DNA from 2 places in the Streptomyces sp. NPDC006624 genome. Region 2 is predicted to be linked to the other one. Evidence: riboswitches for the same ligand, from Rfam matches in the RefSeq annotation. Region 2 holds a riboswitch; the other holds the start of a gene.

Evidence for each region. Region 2 has a riboswitch for cyclic di-AMP ahead of ABZY20_RS24370 (C40 family peptidase). Riboswitches for the same ligand answer to the same signal wherever they lie in the genome.
Region 1: linked by a shared signal. The riboswitch ahead of ABZY20_RS16890 (M23 family metallopeptidase) and the one ahead of ABZY20_RS24370 (C40 family peptidase) in region 2 are both predicted to bind cyclic di-AMP.

Annotation. Positions count from the first base shown of each region.
Region 1 covers NZ_JBEXOM010000007.1:358,439-361,615, forward strand. Annotated here, with positions in the region: gene ABZY20_RS16880 (alginate lyase family protein) at 1-746, shown strand, start outside; tRNA gene ABZY20_RS16885 (tRNA-Met) at 801-874, shown strand; cyclic di-AMP (ydaO/yuaA leader) riboswitch at 1,165-1,321, shown strand; gene ABZY20_RS16890 (M23 family metallopeptidase) at 1,333-2,364, shown strand; gene ABZY20_RS16895 (PrsW family intramembrane metalloprotease) at 2,440-3,177, opposite strand, start outside.
Region 2 covers NZ_JBEXOM010000014.1:38,364-41,540, forward strand. Annotated here, with positions in the region: gene ABZY20_RS24360 (ATP-binding protein) at 177-635, shown strand; gene ABZY20_RS24365 (DUF6328 family protein) at 1,124-1,558, opposite strand; gene ABZY20_RS24370 (C40 family peptidase) at 1,606-2,079, opposite strand; cyclic di-AMP (ydaO/yuaA leader) riboswitch at 2,083-2,262, opposite strand; gene ABZY20_RS24375 (hypothetical protein) at 2,630-2,938, opposite strand; gene ABZY20_RS24380 (ATP-dependent Clp protease proteolytic subunit) at 2,943-3,177, opposite strand, start outside.

The DNA of each region.
Region 1 (3,177 bases), on a different contig from region 2:
CGGGCTGGACCGGGTCGGTCTGGGCGCGGGCCGCGGAGATCGTGCGGCACACACCCGGCGGGGGCTGGCCCGCCGAGCGGGTGCGCCGCTTCGCGTCCATGCTGCGCACCGTCCACCTCCCCCAAGTCGCGGGCGATGTCCCCGAGTTCAGCGGCACCTGGGATCTGGTGGCGACCGAGGCGGTCATCGCCGTCGCCGTCTTCCTCGACGACCACCGGGCCTTCGACCACGCCCTGGAGCGCTTCCGGGAACGCGTGCCCGCCGTCTTCTACCTGGAGAAGGACGGCGGCACCCCGCTCCCCGCGCCCGGCTCCGGCCTCGACACCCCGCAGCGGACGGCGGCCCGCTGGTTCGGGCTGCGCACCTACCGCGACGGCGTCGCCCAGGAGACCTGCCGCAGCCTGCGGCACGTCGGCGCCTCGCTCGCCGCCACGGCCCACATCGCCGAGACGGCCTGGCACCAGGGGGTCGACCTCTACGGCGAGATCGAGGACCGGCTGACCGCCGCGCTCGCCCTGCACGCCCGCCACCAGCTGGACGGACGCCCGCCGGCGTGGCTGTGCGGCGGCCGCCTCGACGGGAGGCTCGGACCCGGTCTGGAAGTCGCGCTGCACCACCTGGAGGGCCGCCTCGGCAAGTCCGTCCCGGCCGCGCACCGGCTGGCCGTCCGGACCAGGCCCGCCGGTACGGACGGCCTGTTCACGGCCTGGGAAACCCTCACGCACGCGAGCGCTCCGGGCCGCTGAACGGCCGGTGTGCACGAGCTGTCCCGCGCATGGCGTACACTGGAGTCACAACGACGCGGGGTGGAGCAGCTCGGTAGCTCGCTGGGCTCATAACCCAGAGGTCGCAGGTTCAAATCCTGTCCCCGCTACTGAAGGCCGAGGGCCGGAATCCGAAAGGGTTCCGGCCCTCGGTTCTTTCCTCGCCCACGCCATTACGCACGGTGAGTGAACGGCCCCGCTCCGCGTCACGACTGACGCATCGTCATATCCCAGAAGTCACACGGGAAGCGGTCAACTCGCCCGAATTTGCCCGGTCATGGCAGGTTGGTCCGCGCGAAAAAAGGTTAATGATCAAGCGGAACCGCTGGAATACCCACCGCGCGTCTATTAACGTTCGATAACGCAGCGCGGTCGTCCCAGCCGTCACAGAAGGCGGCTCCGTGCGCACGCGCCGAATCCCGAAAGGGAACCGGGGAACCACCACTTGGGGTGAATCGGGCGGATACCGCCGTGGAAGCACGGTTGGTATACGCGCGTAGGAGACCTTCCTGCTCCGAACCCGTCAGCTAACCCGGTAGGCGAGAAGGAAGGAAAGGAGTACGCCCACGTGGCGTCCAACCGGCCTGCCCCCGAGGCCCCGTTCGCGACGGACCAGCGCGAGACCGAGGTCTTCGGCTACAGCGCCCATCGCACCGACGAGGGCCCGTTCCAGGAGTGGAACCCCACCGCGGAGTCCATCCGCCCCGTCCGTGGCCGGCACCGCGTCACCAAGCAGCGCGGCGGAGGGCTCGCCCGCAGCTCCACCGTCCTCGGCGTCGGCGTCATAGCCGCCGTCGGCGCGGGTGGCATGGCCAGCGCCCAGACCGGCAAGCCGCCGGTGTCGATCTCCGTCCCGGACCTTCCCTCGGTGGGTTCCCTCCTTTCGGACGACGACACCCCCGAAGTTCCCGCCACCCCGCTCAGCAGCCTCGGCACGACCACAGCGGACACCGAGCAGGGCACGAGCGGCGCCGGCGAGGCCCTGCGCGCCCGGATCATGGCCCAGGTCGAGCACCAGCAGGACCAGATCGACACCAAGGCCGCCGAGGAAGCCGCCGCCGCCGCCGAGAAGGCCGCTCAGGAAGCGGCCGCCAAGGCGGAGAAGGAGGCCGAGGCCAAGGCCGCCGAGGCCAAGCGGAAGGCCGAGGAGGAGGCCCGCAAGAAGGCCGAGGCCGAGCGGCTCGCCGCCCTCGCCAAGCAGTACACGCTGCCGACCTCCTCGTACACCATCACCTCGTCCTTCGGTCAGGCCGGCGCCTACTGGTCCTCCGGCTACCACACCGGCCTCGACTTCGCCGCCCCCACCGGCACGCCCATCAAGGCGGTGCACAGCGGCACCATCACCGAGGCGGGCTGGAACGGCTCCTACGGCTACAAGACCGTCCTGACCCTCGATGACGGCACGGAGATCTGGTACGCCCACCAGTCGTCCATCGGCGTCAGCGTCGGCCAGAAGGTCAGCACGGGCGACGTGATCGGCCGCGTCGGCGCCACCGGCAACGTCACCGGCGCCCACCTCCACCTCGAGGTCCACGCCGCGGGCTCGTCGAGCGGCATCGACCCCATGGCCTGGCTGCGGGACAAGGGCCTCAACCCGTAAGCAGCGCACGCCGATCGAAGCACCGGCAGCCCTGACGACGACCCCCCGACGTCAGGGCTGCCGGTCTTCGCGGTTCTAGGAGCGGTAGGGGTTCCAGGCCGGGTACGGCGTCTGCGGATGGCCGTGGCCGTGCATCCCGTGCGCCCCGTGAGCCCCGTACATCCCGTGCATCCCATGCACCGGCCAGGGCGGGGCCGCCACGGGGACCGGAGGGGCCGTGACCCGGGCCGCGTGGTCCAGAGCCGGGCGGGCCGCCTCGCGGCGGCGCCACAGCTCGTTCAGCAGTTCCCGTTCCCGTACGACGAAGTCGGCCCCGGCCCGGCCCAGGCGGCCCCGGTGGCGCAGGAACGCCAGGGACGTCGCGTAGGCCTCGTACTGCGCGACCTGCCGTGCCGCCGCCTTCCCGGCGTGACGGCGGGCGTACTGGCGGGCGATCCGGCGGGCCCGCATCGAGCCGAGCGCGTACGGCTCGGCCGGGGTCAGCCAGCCCGCCACCGCGTACGCGGGCAGCTCCGTCCGCACGGTCGTGAGCTCGCGCTGCCGCGTCCAGATCACCAGCCAGGTCAGCAGCCCGAAGACGGGCACCATGAACGCCGCGTACACGGCGAAGAACCCGTACTCGCCGAAGGCCGACGAGCCGTTCCACATCGCGTGCATGCCCATCGCGAGCAGCAGCCCGCCCAGCGGGAAGACGATCCGGCGCAGCTGCCGGCGGTGCGCCGAGAGCGCGGCGATGCCGAAGCCGATGCCGGTCAGCACGGTGAAGAGCGGGTGCGCGAACGGCGACATGACGATCCGCACGAAGAAGGTCGC
Region 2 (3,177 bases):
GTCTCGCGTCGCAGAGTTCACCGCTTTGAGCGACAGATATATGCATATCTTGGTGGATCGCCGTCCTTCAGGGGGTTCTGGTGGCACTCTGGCGGACGAAGCACCAGTCCGGGACCGTACTCGAACCATCCGCTCCGTGTCGGACTGCGGTCCCGTGGGAAAGGGACGACGTCGCCATGGCAGACCATCTGGAAGCATCCGTCACTCTGCCGAGCGATCCCGCCTCGGTCTCCGCGGCACGCGCCTACGTGGTGGGCACGCTGGCGGAGTGGGGGCTGCCGGCGGACACGGAAGTGTCCGACACCGTCCGGCTCATCATCTCCGAGCTCGCCACCAACGCCGTCCAGCACACGTTCGGCCAGTCGCCCACCTTCACCGTGGACGTCGTGCTCGAACGCGACGAGCACCTGTGGATCGGCGTCACGGACAGCCACCCGCGCCTGCCCAGACGGCTCCCCGCCGCCGTCCAGCAGGACAACGGACGCGGACTCGTCATCATCCGCTGGCTGACCGCCGAATGCGGCGGCAAGCTCCGCATCCGCCCCACCCGCGAGGGCGGCAAGACCATCTCGATCGAGCTTCCGTGGACGGTCCCGGCCCAGCCGATGACCGCGGTGAGTCAGCCGGAGCCGTGATCCGGCGGCGGTCCCGACAGGCATCGCGGCCCTCCGCACCCCCACGGGCAGCGGACGCGCCCCGCCCCGCACGAGGGGCATCGCGCCGCCCTGCCGACACGACGCCCCGTACGAGCGGCATCGCGCGGCCCTCCGGCCGACACGACAGCATTCGCGCGGCCCTCCCGGCCACCGCCGGCTTCCCGAGCCGGCCGAGACCGTCTCCTCGCCCTCGTCAGACCCCGCCGCGTCTCAGCGCCCCCGCTCCGGCGCCCCTGGTCGCTGGTCCGCTCCTCCCCGTACCCCCGACGGCTGCCTGACCGTGCGGCGCAGGGGTGCCGGGACACGGACGCCGTCCCGGGTCGGCTCCTCGAAGGTGTGCTCGGAGACGGGCGCGCCGGCCCCGGGCCCGCAGTCCGGCCCGCCGCACCGGTCGCGGCAGCACGCCCCACAGGTGAACGCACACCGGGAACGGCGCCCCGCCCGCGGCGACGCCGCCCGGCCGGTCGTCACGTCGACCACCACAGCACGGAACCGCTGGACGCGCACACGAGCACGGCCAGGCCGGTGGCGGCCAGCCGTGAGGAGACCTGCACGATGCGCGGCTCGGCGGCCTGCTGGACGAGGGAGCGGTGCAGGGCGGCCGGCGCGGTGAAGAGCGCGGCGGCCAGGACGACCGGCAGCAGGGTGACGACGCGGGTCACGCGCTGGACCCCGTCGAGGTCCTCGCCGCGCGAGGTGAAGGCGAGCGGCAGCAGGAAGCCGAAGAGGATCTGCACACCCGTCCGGGTGTGAAGAGGATCTGCACCCGTCCGGGTGACGCGCAGCTCCTGGAGCAACTCGACGACGTTGCGGTCTGCGCGTTGCGGCGGTGTCGCGTCGCGCGCCGTGCGGGGACGGTGCTCGGCCCCGGGGTGACGGGGATCCGGAAGGACCCGGGTCACGCTCCGGTGTGCGGCGGCGCGTCAGGACGCCGCCGCACACCGGGCGGTCACTTCACGCGCCCGTACCAGACGCTCTTGGTCCAGATCTTCTGCAGCCGCACCACGTCCCCGGTCTTCGGGGCGTGCCAGAGCCTGTTCTTACCCGCGTAGATGCCCACGTGGTACACGTTCCGGCCCGAGTGGAAGAACACCAGGTCCCCCGCCTTGCGGTTCTTGGGGGAGATGTGGCGCGTCCTGTTGTACTGCTGGGCGGCCGTACGCGGCAGCTTCTTGCCCACCTTCTTGAACGAGTACAGCGTGAGCCCGGAGCAGTCGAACCGGTGCGGTCCGGTGGCGCCGTACTTGTAGGGCGAACCCTTCTTGGAGGCCGCGATCTGGAGTGCCTTCGTCCCATGGGTGGCCGCCGAGGCCTCGGAGGAGAAGCCGGGCGCCACGATCGAGCCGCCCACGGCGGCGATCGTGAGGGCCGAGGCCGTACCGGCCCGGACCATGAGCGACGGGACACGATTGAGCGCAGTCATGCGCAACCCTTCGTCAGCCGCCTGTGAAGGATGACCTGTCGGATTCGGGCTGGCGAAGTTGCCCGGCCGCTGACGCGGCTTCACCCCAAGGGCTGCTCGGTCCGGTCATGGCGTGACCGTCCCGGCGACCCGTCGTGCTTGGGTCCTCCACTCCTGCCGATGCACTTCTGTCGACCGGTCATCCGGGCGGCGGCAGGACTCGGCGTCCGCCCGGACCGCCCCGCCGCCGTGGCGGGGGCTTGTCGTCAGTCAGGGATCTTGGCTCATGCTTGTCCGGAAATCCCAACGGAACCGGGGATTTGTGTTGTTACTCACCACTCACCCGTTCGGGTGGACACGTCTGTGTTCGAGCCGCCGTCCACCACCGTGCGGACCGCCGGACCAGCGGTGGAATGTCCCATTCCGCCCTTCGGTCAGGCGCGTTGCGCAACTGTGAGGGCCCAGAAAAAGGACCCCTGTCTACTCCGAACAGGGGTACGTCGTTTGGGGCGTTTCGACTCAGGGCCGGACGCTCCGCCGCCGGGCGGGCGTCCGGCCCGTCGTCTCCGCGTCAACTCACCGACTCCGGGGGCAGGGTGACCCGTGCCGTGCGCCGCTCGCCGTCCAGGACGCGCAGCGCCCGCGCCAGCGTGGCGGCGTGCAGTTCCGTCTCGCCCCGCTGGTGCATCAGGGTGAGCGCGTCGCGCAGCGCCGTCGCCTTGCCGACCAGGGCCTGGGCGGCGCGCAGTCCGCGGTAGGTGTCGCCGGGCAGGGCCGGGTTGATGCGGCCGAGCAGGTCGACGACGTCGAGGTAACGGTCGATCAACTCCGCCTCGGCCCGGGTCAGGGCGGGCAGCGGAGGGAGTTCGGGTGGCAGCACCGGCTCACTCCCCGGTCGGCACGGCCATGGTGGCCTTACGGTTCGGCACGATCCGGTCCACCAGGCCGTACTCCACCGCCTCCTGGGCCGTGAGCACCTTGTCGCGCTCGATGTCGGCGCCGACCTGCTCCCGGCTGCGGCCCGTGTGGCGCGCGAGCAGTTCCTCCATACGGGCGCGGATCCGCAGCAACTCGTCGGCCTGGATCGCCAGATCGCTGGCCTGTCCGCGGACCGGCACG